Regions from separate parts of the Photorhabdus kleinii genome, predicted to be linked through region 3. Evidence: predicted binding sites of a transcription regulator. Region 3 holds the regulator's gene; each other region holds the start of a gene.
What was found. Region 3 encodes CRP, which controls carbon source genes, mostly activating them, when cyclic AMP is high. Its sites were predicted from a motif close to ATGTGANNNNNNTCACAT; they were not measured.
Positions count from the first base shown of each region.

Region 1: a site for CRP is predicted at 4,025-4,042, ahead of gapA (glyceraldehyde-3-phosphate dehydrogenase). Genes of this name have one in related genera too.
Region 2: a site for CRP is predicted at 2,766-2,783, ahead of LG003_RS00335 (PTS sugar transporter subunit IIB). Genes of this name have one in related genera too.

Region 1 covers NZ_JAJAFY010000001.1:284,278-290,030, forward strand. Annotated here, with positions in the region: gene dadX (catabolic alanine racemase DadX) at 1-659, shown strand, start outside; gene LG003_RS01335 (MipA/OmpV family protein) at 985-1,737, shown strand; gene LG003_RS01340 (D-hexose-6-phosphate mutarotase) at 1,818-2,696, opposite strand; gene gapA (glyceraldehyde-3-phosphate dehydrogenase) at 2,825-3,820, opposite strand; gene msrB (peptide-methionine (R)-S-oxide reductase MsrB) at 4,289-4,699, shown strand; gene LG003_RS01355 (YeaC family protein) at 4,782-5,051, shown strand; gene pncA (bifunctional nicotinamidase/pyrazinamidase) at 5,115-5,753, opposite strand.
Region 2 covers NZ_JAJAFY010000001.1:74,046-79,798, reverse strand. Annotated here, with positions in the region: gene arsC (arsenate reductase (glutaredoxin)) at 1-192, shown strand, start outside; gene hda (DnaA inactivator Hda) at 232-939, opposite strand; gene LG003_RS00345 (RES family NAD+ phosphorylase) at 1,174-1,764, opposite strand; gene LG003_RS00340 (DUF2384 domain-containing protein) at 1,831-2,508, opposite strand; gene LG003_RS00335 (PTS sugar transporter subunit IIB) at 2,880-3,185, shown strand; gene LG003_RS00330 (PTS sugar transporter subunit IIC) at 3,215-4,543, shown strand; gene LG003_RS00325 (PTS lactose/cellobiose transporter subunit IIA) at 4,562-4,885, shown strand; gene LG003_RS00320 (6-phospho-beta-glucosidase) at 4,882-5,753, shown strand, end outside.
Region 3 covers NZ_JAJAFY010000066.1:1,699-7,451, reverse strand. Annotated here, with positions in the region: gene ppiA (peptidylprolyl isomerase A) at 1-342, shown strand, start outside; gene LG003_RS20930 (YcgJ family protein) at 441-791, opposite strand; gene LG003_RS20925 (aminodeoxychorismate synthase component II) at 1,035-1,610, shown strand; gene argD (bifunctional acetylornithine/succinyldiaminopimelate transaminase) at 1,734-2,945, shown strand; gene crp (cAMP-activated global transcriptional regulator CRP) at 2,995-3,627, opposite strand; gene LG003_RS20910 (OsmC family protein) at 3,947-4,354, shown strand; gene LG003_RS20905 (phosphoribulokinase) at 4,480-5,349, opposite strand; gene LG003_RS20900 (YheU family protein) at 5,368-5,586, opposite strand; gene LG003_RS20895 (hydrolase) at 5,583-5,753, opposite strand, start outside.

The DNA.
Region 1 (5,753 bases), on a different contig from region 3:
TAATGTCACATTTTGCGAATGCGGATAATAAGGAGATTGGCGTTACTGAACAACTTGACGTTATTAATTCGGTCAATCAGGAATTGGATATTTCTCAGTGTTTGGCTAATTCAGCTGCTTCTTTGTGGTATCCACAAACTCATAGAGATTGGGTACGTCCCGGTATCGTGCTTTATGGTGCCTCACCGAGTGGAAAGTGGAAAGATATTGCCGATATCGGGTTGAAAGCAGTGATGAGTCTGCAAAGTGAGATTATTGCTATTCAGAATCTCAAGGCAGGAGATAAAATTGGTTATGGCAGTAAATATACCGCGTCAGGCCCTATGCGAGTCGGTACCGTTGCCTGTGGTTATGCTGATGGTTATCCCCGTCGTGCAATGACAGGAACACCGATTATTGTTGATGGCGTTAAGACTCAAGTATTAGGTACAGTATCAATGGACATGTTGTCGGTGGATTTAACGCCTTGTCCGCAGGCCCAAATTGGTAGTTCTGTTGAATTGTGGGGGCAAAATTTGCCGGTGGATGATGTGGCGGAGAACTCTGGAACAATTGGCTATGAATTATTGTGCGCATTGGCAGATCGGGTCCCGGTATCTATACCCAATGGATTTCAAGATGCATCGCGACGGCAAGGGAGAGAATCCCCGGGAGCATAGCAAACTATGTGACCGGGGTGAGCGAGTGCAGCCAACAAAGAGGCAACTTGAAAGATAACGGGTATATATGTCGTTAAATACCAGGTAGCGTGTTAAATAGTCGTTAGTTTCTGGTATTATTACAGGAAATAAGTTACCGTTTTCGCTAAATTAATATATCTTTGTTTTCTATAATCTGCCTATTTTTGTCAGAATAATTAGGCGGGTACTAAACATATCGTGCTTTTTAAGGCAAAATAGGACGTTATTACTTGGAAATAAGGGAGATGATCTTTTACACTTGATATAGCTAATCGCATAATTGTTTTAAAGGAAATAGTTAATCATGATCAACAAAGCTAAAGTTTTAGCCACAGTCGTCACTTTTTGTCTTTCTTCATCTTTGGCTTATGCGGGGCAGTGGTCAATTGGTGCCTCTGTTTTGGCTGAGGCATCACCTTATAAAGGGGTAAAGAATAAAGATAAAGTGTTGTTTGTTCCAATGGTTAATTATGAAAGTGACAATTTCTATTTTCATACTTTAGCCGCTGGGTATTATTTGTGGAATGAACCAAAAGATCAGCTATCTTTAGATGTCTATTACTATCCTCAAAATTTTCGCCCAAAAGATAATGAAGATAAGCAGATGAAAAAGCTGGATCGTCGCGATGATACCATGATGGGGGGTTTTAGCTATCGTCATATTGAAGATTGGGGAACGTTGCGTAGCTCTTTTGCTGCGGATACTTTGGGTAAAAGTAAAGGCATAACGATTGACCTGGCTTATTTATATGAATTTAAAAGTGATGATTGGTCATTACAACCAGGATTAGGTGTGGTTTGGAATAGTAAAAAACAAAATCGTTATGAATATGGTATTAAAGATAGTGAATCACGCCATAGCGGACTAGAAAAATATACGCCAGATGATAGTTGGACTCCCTATCTGGAATTATCTGCTAATTATAAATTTAACCAGGAATGGTCTGTATTTATGATGGGGCGCGTTGAGCGTTTACCGAGTGAAATTAAAGATAGCCCAATGGTTAATAAGTCATATTCAAGTATTGTTTGGACAGGTGTTACATATAGTTTTTAATTACTCACGGCGATAATATCGAATAGAGACTGAATTCATGGGATAGTATTCAGTCTTTTTAATGTGAATGAGTGATATATTTATTGGTAGTCTTTCCGGCAACGGATTAACACCGAAATATGGGCTGGGCTATCATCTTTAGAGATTAGTGGCTTATTGATGCGAGCTGTTTCTACACAAATCATATTTTTATAACCTTCATTGCACATATCTTTCATACTGTTTGACAATTGGGCACCTGGATTCCAGCATACAACATCACTGTGATGATAATGGTGAATTTCAATAGTCCGTTTCAGCGATTTATCCCTTATCAAATTGAAATCTTCCGGCTCGGTATAAATGCGATCAGTGCGACCATTGAAAATAAGATGCTCTGCTGTGATGTGTTGCTCTTTGTCAGCAACCGTATCAATAAAATGTTTACCTAAACCGCTAATCGAAACCTGATTAATATCGCCTATATTTAGATAAGTGTGCAGGGCACAAGTTGCTTGATAATCACCATAGGTTTCTAGCTCCACTTCACAGGTTTCACACAGTTTGAAACGGGCAATCAAGGTAAAGTCATAAGGCCACAATTTATGGGTATATTCATTGTCTTTCAGTGTGAAAGTTAATATGACGCCATTTTCATGTTCGTTATGTGCGCTAAATTCCCAGGGAAGAATTCTGGCAAAGCCATGACTTGGTGCTCTTGAGACACCAAACCAAGGCCAACAAATAGGTATACCACCACGGATAGCGGTACCTGCTGCAAATGCGGTTTTCTTGCTCAGCCATAACCCCGGCTCTTCACCACTGGGTTGCCAGGCGATAAGGTGCGCCCCTTGTAAGCTGATTGCACCACGAACTTTAGGATGAGAGACGACTATCAGTGGAAAGCCATCTATATTTCGTTGACTAATAGCAGGAGAAATCTGTTCTGCAACCGGTAATGAAAAGATTTTATCGTTCATCCGTATAACCTTGTAGAACCAAAGCCGGGCTAATGGCAATAGCCCAAGAATAACGCATGTTGTACACAGATTGAAACAAAAGAGCTGCCGGGGGAAGGCAGCTCTTTTCAGACAAAGTAATTACTCAGTTATTTGGAGATATGAGCAATCAGATCCAGAACTTTGTTAGAGTAACCGGTTTCGTTGTCGTACCAGGAAACCAGTTTTACAAAGTTGTCGTTCAGAGCGATACCTGCTTTTGCGTCAAATACAGAAGTCAGTTTTTCGCCATTGAAATCGTTAGATACGACATCATCTTCGGTGTAACCCAGAACGCCTTTCAGTTCACCTTCAGCCGCATCTTTGATTGCATCGCAGATTTGTTGATAAGTAGCTGGTTTTTCCAGACGTACAGTCAGGTCAACAACAGATACGTTAGGAGTAGGAACGCGGAAAGCCATGCCAGTCAGCTTACCATTTAGTTCAGGGATAACTTTACCCACAGCTTTAGCTGCGCCGGTAGATGATGGGATAATATTCTGAGCAGCGCCACGACCACCACGCCAATCTTTCGCAGAAGGACCGTCAACTGTTTTCTGAGTTGCCGTTGTTGCGTGAACAGTGGTCATCAGACCTTCAACAATGCGGAATTTATCATTGATAACTTTAGCCAGCGGTGCCAGACAGTTAGTGGTACAGGAAGCATTGGAAACGATCTCCTGGCCTGCATAAGTTTTGTGATTAACTCCCATAACAAACATAGGCGTGTCATCTTTGGATGGGCCGGTCAGAACAACTTTTTTCGCACCAGCGGCAATGTGCTTACGTGCAGTTTCGTCAGTCAGGAAGATACCTGTTGCTTCTGCAACAACATCAACACCTACTTCATTCCATTTCAGGTTAGCTGGATCTCTTTCTGCTGTAACGCGGATAGCTTTGCCGTTAACAATCAGGCGGCCGTCTTTTACTTCAACAGTGCCGTTGAAGCGACCGTGAGTTGAATCGTATTTCAGCATGTAAGCCATGTATTCGGCGTCGAGCAAATCGTTGATTGCAACGATTTCGATGTCTGAACGTTCTTGTGCAGCACGGAAAACAATACGGCCAATACGACCAAAACCGTTGATACCTACTTTGATAGTCATAGTGTTCCACCAGCTATTTTTTAGTGAATTAAAAATTATTACTAAAGTTACCAAAACCTTGCCAGCCGTCAAGCGGAATCGTGTCAATAGCTGAAAAACATTAGCTTTGAGTTCATCATTTAGACGCTTGCTATAGGGTACTGGCAATCGAGCCGCCCATCATTATCAAGGTGCAGACAGATATTGAAAGTTAATTGGTTAGATATGCGAGTCACATCACAAATAGTAGGATATACCCGTTATCTTTCAAGTTGCCTCTTTGTTGGCTGCATTCACTCACCCCAGTCACATAGTTACCTATACTCCCGGGGATTCGCTCCCTTGCCGTCGCGATCCATCTTGAAATCCATAGGGTATAGACAGATTCAGTTAACCACTTAAAATAAATTCCACTGATGTAATGTTAATTTTTTGTTATTATTAATCAATTTTATTGAGAACATGAGTCTTATTATTAAGGTGGTCGTTATGACTAAGAATCCTGATGTTTCCCTTTATAAAGAACTAACTGATATTCAGCGTCACGTAACCCAGAATGCCGGGACAGAGCCGCCATTTTCAGGGAAATTGCTACATAATAAGAAAAGTGGCGTGTATCATTGTTTGTGCTGCGAGCAGCCGTTATTTATGTCCGACACTAAATTTGATTCTGGTTGTGGCTGGCCGAGTTTTTACCAGCCTGCCACTCATGATGCAGTGCAGTATCTTGATGATGATAGTCACAATATGCATCGTATTGAGGTTCGTTGCGGTCATTGTAATGCTCATTTGGGGCATGTGTTCCCTGATGGACCGCAGCCGACAGGAGAGCGTTTTTGTATCAACTCGGTTGCATTAAGCTTTACTGATGAAAATACAGGCGAAAAAACAGTAGGTTAATCGTTTTTATTATTGCGGGCATAATCTTAGTTTACGTAAAAAATCGTTTCAGCTAATTCTGGAAAATAATGAGGAAATATCAATGGAACTGGATGATCTGTTATCTGTAATGACACCAGAAATATATCAACGCTTGGTTCAGGCAGTAGAACTGGGTAAATGGCAGGATGGTGTGCCTTTAACGGTAGAGCAGAAAGAGCATAGTTTGCAAATGATTATGCTATGGCAATCAAGGCATAACCATGATCCGCAGCATATGACGATTGGTACTGATGGTCAGTTGGTGATGAAGAGTAAACAAGAACTGAAAGCGATCTTTCAGTCTAAAATGGTGGCAACATTCAAGCCATAATCTTTGGCAAATTAGATATGAAAAGGCTGAGTGTGTAAGACTCAGCCTGACCTTGGATTGATATCAGAGAAGAGCATCTTCTAGTTGATCAAGTTCTATCAATATAGCGCCTTGCTCTTTTAGCTCTTTGAAGGCTGATTGGCTATCATTTGGACTAAGGTTAACCCCTCGACAGCCATCCGTAATGACCCAGGTTTCATAACCTAATGCCAGCGCATCTAGCGCGGTAAATTTCACACAATAGTCAGTGGCAATCCCAATAATAAACAGGCGTTCAATTTGCTGTGTTTGTAACCAGTCATCAAGTCGGGTTTTATTCTGATGGCCGTTGTCAAAGAAAGCACTGTAACTATCGATCTGTGGATTTTCTCCTTTGTGGAAAATTTCAACAATTGCTTGCTTGTTTAGCTGTGGATGGAAATCAGCGCCATGCTGACTTTGAACGCAGTGTACCGGCCACCATACTTGTGGAATACCGTTTAATAGACCGATATTGCCGATCTTCTGGCCGGAATTTACGGCAAAGCTCATATGTTCAGCAGGATGCCAGTCTTGGCTGGCAATAATGCTGATATTGTGTTTCAGACAAATAGCAATCGCCTGATTTGCCGCAGCAATGACTTGTTCACTCTCTTCTACGGCTAAAGCACCGCCGGTACAGAAGTCGTTCTGTAGATCAATAAGTAATAGGGTCGTTTTCAT
Region 2 (5,753 bases), on a different contig from region 3:
GCACGCCAATTGATGAGAACAAAAGAAGATCTATACAAGGAGTTGAATTTGGCTGATGAAAAACTTACTCAGCATGATTTACTGAAAACGATAATTGCCAACCCTAAACTGATTGAACGCCCAATCGTGGTTTGCGGTGATAAAGCCAGACTTGGGCGCCCACCGGAAAAAGTAAAAGAAATTCTTAATTGATTAAGAATAGATATGATGATGGTGACATCACCATCATCTTTAAAGGTGCAAAATATCCTTCACAAATGGAATCGTCAGCTTGCGCTGGGCCACTATCGAAGCGTGATCTAACTGATTCAATGCCATAAACAGAGTCCGCATTTCTCTGTCTAATCTTTTCAATAAAAAGCGCCCTACATCTTCTGGCAATTCAAAGCCGCGTAACTTCGCTCGCAATTGCAAGGCTTGTAATTTCTCATCATCAGAAAGCGGTTGTAATTTATAAATTTGCCCCCAATCCAGACGAGAAGCCAAATCAGGTAACTTAAGATTAATCTGGCGAGGTGGGCGATCGCCGCTAATAAGCAAACATGTGCGACCGATCTCCAGGATGCGATTATAAAGATTGAAAATTGCCATTTCCCACTCTTCATCACCAGCAATACTCTCAATATTATCAATACAAACCAGTGATAAGTGTTCCATGCCATCAAGCACCTCAGGGATAAAATAGGCACGTTTATCCAGCGGAACATAGCCCACAGCTTCATCTTTCAGGGACAACTCAGCACAGGCGGCATGCAACAAATGACTTCGGCCCCCACTGTCACGGGACCAGAAATAAATATAGCTGCCATGCGGCTGATTAATGGCCAATTTGATTGCAGCTAACAGGGTGGCATTTTCCCCCGGAAAGAAACTGGCAAAAGTTTCATCATCGGGAAGATACAAAGGTAACGAAAGCTGCGATGGTGTGTTCAGAAGCACCTCAAACAGAGCTGGTAATAAACGCCAACAAGTTTATCACAGAAAATAGTTGTAAATGAACTGTATAGGTAAAGAATAAAAAAACTATTTTTAGGATTCAATAAGTTAAATCCATTTCAGCCCCAGAAGAGCATAATATTTCGTCATAACACAGAACAGCCCGCAACCACTTGTAAAATAATAGTTTAATCGAACGACTTAAAAACTACCCTAATGATGAAAATCAGCGGATATTTATGTAATATTTTTAGGCACCAGAACTAACTCCATCTCATCGGCAAGGTCTTTAAGTTTTTCGTTAACTTCTTTAGAAGTAGCTGCTGGCTCAGATTCAATAGACACACTCAAATCGCCTTCTTTTACTCGATCCCCAAAAATTATTATCGCTTTGCCACCGTGCTGCTTAGAAGACCATCGAATTGCTTGAGCATCAGGATTATCATGATAAATTTGGGCTGCCCATCTCCGAGTAATATGATAATCCGATGCTTCTGATTCTACTAGCTGGCACTGAATAATTCCCCACTTCTTCAGTATTCGTGGATTGATATCCACATACTTGATATTTTTTCTCGGAATAATTTGGCTACGCACTAAGTCATCTAGTTTACCAAGATAAACAGGTATACCGGAGCAATTCAATGGAATATCATGTAAAATCGTCTCCATAATAGCTACTCCTATATTTTCACCACCATAGATTGTCGGAATGAAAATTCCATTATTTTTGAACGGGCTAAAACGAGCATTGCCAATGCCAGGATTAAATTCAATCCCTTTAAACTTAATTCTATGAATACGTTCATAGGTGTACCAGCTTTCCACTTTTGAACCTTAACTCCTGTATTCTCTGGAGGAAATGGTATATTTTCTTGAAGCTCCTTTTCATCATCAACCATGACGTGGCCCTTCAACTTCTTCTTTGGCTGCCATATAAACATCATCAAGTTGAGTTAATAAAAGATCCTTTGGCTTTTTATTACTGAGCCAACTATTTGGTGTACCAAACCAAATAGCTATTGACCAGGGCGTTTTGTTCTTAAACAGCTCAATAACATTTTTTATCACAGGTAACGGCTGGCCGCCTTCGTCTAGAGCATACAACGGGAATAGATCTTTACCATTAATGGGCAATGCGAATATTTTTTTCGACTTTTTCAACCGATTTGCCGCAGCGCTGGAATTAATCGATTTAGATCCGGTTAATCTGCTAAGTTCACTTGCAGTTAGCCACTTTGAATCAGTAAGGATCTGATTTTTTAATTTTTCGAGGCGTGCTTCATTACGGTAAGCAAATTCACTTTCAGATGGTTCAGTCACCAAAGGCAAATGTTTGTGCTTATTGAATGTAGTGACAGCAGTTACCGCGCTAGCTATTGCAAGCTTAATATCATAATAATCAATTGATCTTGGCAATTTCACGACAACATATTGATCTGCCTCATCAACGGGAATATCAGACAAATTGATATGCTTAGCAACATCCTTATTGTTTGACAACTCAATGGTATCCATTGAAAGAAAGTTAAAGCTGACATGCTTCGACTTAGTTTGGGATTTAGTAATCATACTGCCTCCATATTGTATCTACTTGAGTTCGTATTTTGCATATATTAGTTATATGGATGATATGGCGTATTTATGAAAAAGGCAAAGATTAACGATCCATAGCCGATAACCATACAAGGTATAAACAAGCACTCACCCTCATTCCATAAGTGAGAAATCTCGCTGCAACGTCCTACATAACTTGACATTTTCACACTATGTACAATCCAAACGAAGATCACATTCTATCGCTATTCCTTAAACTATTCTTGATTAATATGCGAACAAAATCGCAACATATTTAACATAAGTTGCTAGTCTTAATAAAAAGTGAAAGCTCTCATCAACCACTTATCCCATAAGAAACGATATAACAAACTGGAGATTGAACAATGAAAAAAATCCTATTGTGTTGTGCTGCCGGTATGTCCACCAGCATGCTGGTACAACGCATGCAGGCAGAAGTGATAAAACGGGCATTGGACATCGAGATCAAGGCTGTTCCCACGGTTGAATTAGAACACATGATAGCCGACGCTGACGTTGTTTTACTCGGCCCACAGGTGAGGTATCAATTGGCCCATTTTTCCGCTATCGCCAAACCACTTGGTAAACCAATAGACGTTATTGACATGATGGATTATGGCACTCTTCGTGGTGATAAGGTTCTCGATAAGGCATTAAGCCTGTTGGAATAAGCAATTTCATCATCACGCGGAGTACCCTCATGAGTCTCTATACCTCTTTTATGCGTGTTTTAGAAAACCACATTATCCCGTTTGCCGGGCGAATCGGTAACCAGCGGCATATTACAGCAATGCGTGACGGCTTTATCTCAGCCATGCCATTTTTGATCATCGGCAGCATAATGTTAATTGTGGCAAACCCACCCTTCGATTTACAGACTGCATCCTCATTCGGCCAAGCTTGGTTGTCCTTTGCCAAAACTCACTGGGACACCATCACAATGCCTTACTTTATGACGATGGGATTAATGAGTGTCTTTGTTTCGGTCGGTACCGCCTACAGTTTAGCTAAATCCTACGGTCTGGACGGGTTAACTTCGGCTTTACTGTCACTAATGGCGTTTTTGCTAGCAGCAGCACCACAAATAGAAAACAAAATAGCACTCGATTTCCTCGGTGGCGCAGGTGTATTTACCGCATTAATTTGCGCTATCTGGTCAGTTGAACTAACGCGTTTACTAAAAAAATATAACATTACCATCAGAATGCCAACACAAGTGCCACCAGCAATCGCCCGTTCTTTTGAACTTCTGTACCCAGTCATAGGTATCTTGCTGACAGTTTATCCCGCCAGCTTGCTATTACAGAGTGAATTCAATCTACTTATTCCCGCAGCCATAATGCAGATGTTCCACCCACTCATTTCCGTCGGTGATACTCTACCTGCCATTATATTGGCACTACTCATTACTAACCTACTGTGGTTTGCCGGTATTCATGGCGCTAATATTGTCACTGGCTTGATGGCCCCTATTTTTATGGCAAATATTGCTGCCAATGCAACATTAATGGCTCAAGGTACTGCTACAACACACATTTTTACTGACCCTTACTGGTCGTTTTATATCTGTATTGGTGGCTCTGGTTCTACACTGGTTCTGGCGATTCTTTATCTGCGCAGCCGTTCTATGCATTTGCGTACTATCGGAAAACTGAGCGTGGTTCCGTCCATATTCAATATTAACGAACCACTACTGTTTGGCTCACCGATTGTGATGAATCCAACCTTATTCATTCCATTACTGGTTGTGCCATTGGTCAATGCAGTATTGTCCTACAGCGTCCTGCATCTTGACCTGGTGCATAAAATGGTCGCTATTTCGCCCTGGACTACACCGGCGCCATTCGGCGCAATGATTTCCGCCGCCTGGGATTATCGTGCGGCAGTGCTAGTGATCATACTCACGATAATCGACCTCTTTATCTGGTATCCCTTCTTCAAAATTTTTGAAAAACAGTTGGTCAACGAAGAAGATAAACAGCGAGAAAACACAGCATCCACCGGTGTAGAAACTCAATCCCAACCCTAATTTTCGGAGGATTTACACATGGATTTAGACAAAACTATTGTAGAACTGCTGGTTCATGCCGGAAGCGCACGCAGTCATGCACTAATGGCATTACAACATGCCAGAAACGGTGACTTTCAAACAGCACAAACACTGATGGCAGAATCCCAACAGGCAATCAAAGAAGCACACACGATTCAAACTACCCTCATCGGATTGGATGAAGGCTGCGGTAAATTACCTGTCAATCTCATCACCGTCCATGCGCAAGATCATTTAATGAACGCAATGGTTATTCAAGATCTTGCCAGCGATATGATTGAACTCTATCGTCGAATACCATCGCAAGAGGAAAAGGTATGAAACGAATCAAAATAGCCGTTATTGGTGGCGGTAGCAGCTACACACCTGAATTAGTCGAAGGGCTTATTCAACACCAAAAAAATATTCCACTATCTGAACTGGCATTGGTTGACATTGACGGTGGAAAACAGAAAGTAGAAATTATCGCCGCGCTTACTCGCCGTATGTTAGCTCGTCACGGCATGGAACACGTTATTGTCAGCGTCCATTTCACACCAGATAACGCCATTCGCGGTGCCAATTTTATTTTAACTCAACTGCGTGTCGGCCAGCTTCCGGCTCGCGCTGCGGACGAGCGTCTGGGGCTAAAATATGGCTTGATCGGTCAGGAAACTACCGGCGTAGGCGGCTTTGCCAAAGCATTACGTACCATCCCCGTTTTGCTGGATATTGCCCATAAAGTTGAAAAACTTGCACCAGACGCATGGATTATTAACTTCACCAATCCAGCCGGGATCGTTACCGAAGCGATTTCCCGCTATAGCAAAGCAAAAATTATCGGCCTATGTAATGTCCCGGTCACAATGCACCACATGATAGCTAATATGCTACAACGCCCTTATCAGGATGTGCAGTTACGCTTTGCCGGGCTGAATCATATGGTCTGGGTACATCAAGTACTGGTTGCAGGTCAGGATAAAACTCAACAGGTACTTGATATGCTATGCAATGGCGCAGTCTTAACCATGAATAATATTCAAGAGGCGCCCTGGCCTCCACCACTGCTCAAGGCTCTAGGCGCAATCCCCTGCCCTTATCACCGCTACTTCTACCAAGCCCGCAATATGTTACAGGAAGAGCGCGAGGCTGCGTTCGAACAAGGCACACGAGCAGAACAGGTCATGAAAGTAGAACAGGAACTATTTGA
Region 3 (5,753 bases):
ATGGTGCAGGGTGGTGGTTTTACCAAAGATTTGCAGCAAAAAGCGACTAAAGCTGCTATTAAAAATGAGGCAGATAATGGACTGCGTAATTTACGCGGAACTATCTCTATGGCACGTACAGCTGATAAAGACAGCGCCACCAGCCAATTTTTTATTAATGTAGCGGATAATGCTTTCCTTGATCACGGTCAGCGTGACTTTGGCTATGCAGTATTTGGTAAAGTCGTAAAAGGTATGGATGTTGTGGATAAAATTTCTCAAGTCAAAACGGAAAATGTTGGTCCATATCAGAATGTACCGGTTAAACCTGTTGCTATTCTGTCTGCGGAGATTATTCTTTAATTTTTTCTATTACTTTGGCTGTGGCAGTTTCTGGTCTTCCGGTTAACTCTCATCAGATTAACAAACTGGCCTGCATTAAATGCAGGCCAGTTTCACTGTCATTCATACATCTTTTGGGTAAATTCTTTATTTACTTCGGTTCGTGGATAATATCTGTCTTTGTAACATTTCTTCTCTTTACTCTCACAATGTATGCCGTTACTTAAAGTGTAAGATGAAAAGTCGATATCTTTTCCATCACCAAACTCTTTTTTCAGGTGTTTTGCCGCTCTTTTCCCTAAATACCTTTCGGTTAATTTTAGCGATAGCCCTTTTTGATCAGAGCAATATTTTCCTTTTTTATCACAAACCACCCCTTTTTCCGGGAAGAAAATGTTAGCAGTTTTAGTAACAGCCAGCGTGGAGAAGGACAGTAAAAAAAGAGATGCTATAATCAGTTTTGTCTTCATAACAATTACCTTTACTTATTGAATATCAAAATAGAGCATATGTTTTGTAGGGTATGAGAGTAAGTTGATTAAGGAAAAAACAGCCATTGATTTTGTTGTACTATGCTACAAATATTGATGTGCTATGATAGCCGCCCCGTTGTCGCGAGGCCGTTTTATCTGGAGCCAGTTGTGCAGGATAAACAAATTGCAGGAGTGGCAGGGCAACAAATACAGCGATAAAAATGAGTAGGATAGACTCCTATGTTACTAATAATAGATAACTATGATTCTTTTACATATAACTTATATCAATATTTTTGTGAATTGGGTACAGATGTTTTAGTTAAGCGTAATGATGAACTGCAACTTGAAGATATTGAGAGATTGATGCCTACTCATCTGGTGATTTCCCCTGGCTCTTGTACCCCAAATGAAGCAGGAATTTCTCTGGCTGCGATTTCTCATTTTTCGGATAAGTTGCCGATTCTTGGTGTTTGTCTTGGACATCAGGCAATTGGGCAGGCGTTTGGTGCCAGCGTGGTAAAAGCCAGGGAAGTGATGCATGGAAAAACTTCTGCTATTCACCATAATCAGCAAGGTGTGTTCAAAGGGCTTAACCGGCCATTAACCGCGACTCGTTACCATTCATTGGTGATTGCCGCAGAGACATTACCAGCCTCATTTGAAGTCACCGCATGGAGCCAGCATAACGGCAATGTCGATGAAATTATGGGCATTCGTCATCGCACTCTACCGCTGGAAGGGGTGCAGTTCCACCCTGAAAGTATTCTCAGTGAGCAAGGTCACCAGTTGCTGAGCAACTTTCTGAGATATTAACCAGATACCGATAATTTCTTCATTTATCCATCTTTTTCATTTGCCCATCTTTGATTTTTTATGCATATTCAGTGATTATAATTTCACTTTTGAATGGCGTGTATATAGAAAACGGGTGGGAAAATGAAGGAGCATACCGCAGTAGATAGAAACGCATACGATCAAGTTATGTTGCCAATTTATTCACCAGCGCAGTTTATTCCGGTGACAGGGCAAGGTAGTCGTGTATGGGATCAGCAAGGGAAAGAGTATATTGATTTTGCGGGAGGGATTGCTGTTGTAGCTTTGGGCCATTGTCATCCTGCGTTAGTGGATGTTTTGAAGCAGCAGGGGGAGAAACTTTGGCATATCAGTAACATTTTTACCAATGAACCGGCTTTGATTTTGGCGCAGAAACTGATTGATGCGACTTTTGCTGAGCGGGTATTTTTTGCCAACTCAGGAGCAGAAGCGAATGAAGCGGCATTTAAACTGGCTCGCCACTATGCCATTACGCGTCACAGTCCCTATAAAACCAAAATTATCGCATTTCATCAGGGTTTTCATGGTCGCACCTTATTTACTGTCTCCGTGGGTGGTCAGCCAAAATATGCTGATGGTTTTGGGCCAAAACCCGCGGATATTATTCATGTGCCTTTTAATGACTTAGATGCAGTGAAGGCTGTCATAGATGACCATACTTGTGCTGTTGTATTGGAGCCTGTACAGGGAGAAGGGGGAGTCACGCCGGCAGCACCGGCATTTATTCGTGGGTTGCGTGAGCTTTGCGATAAGCATCAGGTGCTGTTGGTGTTTGATGAAGTGCAAAGTGGGATGGGACGTACCGGTAAGCTATTTTCTTATATGTATTATGATGTTACGCCGGACATCATTACCACAGCAAAAGCATTGGGAAATGGCTTCCCTATTAGCGCTATGCTGACGACAGAGAATATTGCTTCAGCGATGACGCCGGGAACTCACGGTACAACTTACGGCGGTAATCCGTTGGCTTGTGCAGTTGCAAATGCTGCTTTTGATATTATTAATACACCAACAGTTCTGGAGGGAGTTGAGAAACGCCATAATTTGATGATGAATTTTCTGAATGATATCAATCAGAAACATTCGATATTTGGTGAAATCCGAGGAAAGGGTTTGCTGATTGGTGCAGAACTCAAAGCACCATATCAAGGAAAAGCCAAAGATATTCTGCAACTGGCGGCTGAAAATGGCTTAATGTTGTTGAGTGCGGGTGGTGATGTATTGCGTTTCACGCCTTCGTTGATTATTAGTGAAGAAGAGATTGCTCAAGGAATGGAGCGGTTAGAGCAGGCAATTAACCAGTTGGTGTAATTAAATATAAGAGAAATCAGCGCAGGATTATGCGCTGATTAATCAGGCGTTAACGTGTACCGTAAACAACAATAGTTTTACCGTGTGCGGAGATCAAGTTTTGATCTTCTAGCATTTTCAGAATGCGACCAACCGTTTCGCGGGAACAGCCAACAATCTGGCCAATTTCCTGACGCGTGATTTTGATTTGCATTCCGTCCGGGTGGGTCATTGCATCTGGTTGTTTCGCCAGATTCAATAAAGTTTGGGCAATCCGGCCGGTAACATCCAGGAAAGCCAGATTACCGACTTTCTCAGAAGTTGTTTGCAAACGGTTTGCCATTTGGGCAGATAAACGCATCAAAATATCCGGGTTTACCTGAATCAGTTGACGGAATTTTTTATAGGAGATTTCAGCTACTTCACAGGCGCTTTTGGCCCGTACCCAGGCTGTACGCTCTTGCCCCTCTTCAAATAATCCAAGTTCACCAATGAAATCCCCCTGATTTAAATAGGAGAGGATCATCTCTTTGCCTTCTTCATCTTTAATCAAAACCGCAACAGAGCCTTTTACGATGTAGTAAAGCGTCTCTGCTTTTTCGCCTTGATGAATAAGCGTACTTTTAGATGGATATTTATGAATATGGCAGTGTGACAAAAACCATTCAAGAGTGGGGTCTGTTTGTGGCTTGCCGAGAACCATTCGTTTCATCCTCTGTTGTTATCGCTGCCTAAATAACACGAGAATCTAAAAGTTTCTCGTCAGGCTGGCTTATAAAGACACTAGCTTAACATTAGTTTGTTGAAAAACCGACAGGTAAGGGTTTTATATAGGTTATCTGAAATTTGAACCCTAGGGTATTGATCTTAACCTATATATACCTGGCCCACTTCTGTTTTTAACACAGGAAAAGGCTTCTGTCTTGTCTTGTATTGTTTCAGCATAATAAACCGCTCATTAGATTGCTAGCTTAATACTGAAAGAGTAGGCTTGGATGCAAAGAACGACTTAAGAGGTATTTATGCAAGCGCGGGTAAAATGGGTTGAAGGATTGTCTCTTTTGGGGGAGTCATCTTCCGGTCATCAGATCATGATGGATGGTAATGCCGGCGATAAGGCACCGAGTCCAATGGAAATGGTATTAATAGCAGCCGGTGGTTGCAGTACGGTTGATGTAGTTTCTATTTTGCAGAAAGGCAGGTATGACATCAGAGATTGTGAAGTAAAATTAACTTCCCGCCGTCGTGAAGAGGTGCCACGCTTGTTTACTCATATTAATCTGCATTTTATTGTTACGGGTAAGGATTTAATAGATAAAGCGGTTGAACGTGCAGTCATGCTTTCCGCGGAAAAATATTGCTCTGTTTCGTTGATGTTGGGGAAATCAGTTGAAATTACCCACAGTTTTGAAATTAAAGAGATAGATTGAGAAATTATTTTTGATTAAAAAATAACAACAGGTAACTAATTATCTCAGTTACCTGTTTTTTTAACTGAATAATATAAGATGCAAATTTTAAGTACTGGATTTGTTAAATTGACCTCAGGCGCTGATTAACAAATCTTTTCCCCTTCCAGTAATCGCTGTACCAATGGCGTCATAATTAATTCCATTGCTAATCCCATTTTTCCACCGGGGACCACGATGGTATTAATGCTTGAAACGAATGAGCCTTGTAACATTGCTAACAAGTATGGGAAATCAATTTGAGTCAGATCACGGAAGCGGATGACAATAAAACTTTCATCCAGTGATGGAATGGCTTTGGCTGAGAATGGATTGGATGTATCAACGGTAGGGACACGTTGGAAGTTGATATGTGTTCGCGAGAATTGTGGCGTAATGTAGTTAATATAATCATCCATAGAACGCACGACGGAATCCATCACAGCTTCCTGCGAGTGTCCTCGTTCTCCGGTATCGCGGACAAGTTTCTGTATCCATTCAAGGTTGACAATCGGCACGACGCCCACGAGCAGATCAACATGACTGGCAACATTATGTTGTGGTGTGACAACGCCACCGTGCAGACCTTCATAAAACAGCACATCAGTCTGCTTGGGTAAGGATTCCCACGGCGTAAAGGTACCGGGGAGCTGGTTGTAAGGGACGGCATCGTCATAGGTATGAAGATATTTCCGACAGCGGCCTTCACCGATTTCACCATAATCGATCATGGTTTTTTCCAGCATGCCAAAATCATTGGCTTCTGGCCCAAAATAACTGATATGCCTGCCTTGCTCTTTGGCTTTACGGATTGCGGCATCCATTTCAGGGCGGGTGTAACGGTGGAAACTATCTCCTTCTATCTGCGCGGCACTGATGTTAAGTTGCTGGAAAATCTTACGGAAAGCTAAACTGGTTGTTGTTGTTCCGGCACCGCTGGAGCCGGTAATTGCAATAATCGGATGTTTGACAGACATTCAGTAAACTCCATAATGTTAAGAATGGAACATTTCTTTTGGCACAATATTGATGCTCTCATGCAGTTCAGACCACACCAGCATAACATCTCCCCGTTTCAACTGACGGCGAATGTCAGCGACCTTCTGCTCCAGCGATTTTTCATCTTCTCCATAATCAGTGCCTTCCCGCAAGATAAAACTCTCTATCAAATTTAGCAGAGTTTCTGGTTCCAGTTGTTGCCACGGAATAATCATTGTGGTTGCTCCAGATAAGATGACAGCCAATTTGGGATGCGTTGTTCCAGCCACATTTGTGGTTTCTTCAACGAACCACTGACAAAGCCGACATGTCCACCATATTCTGTCATTTGATATTCAATATTTTTGGGTAACATTTTGAGATCAGGGACAACTTCCGGCGC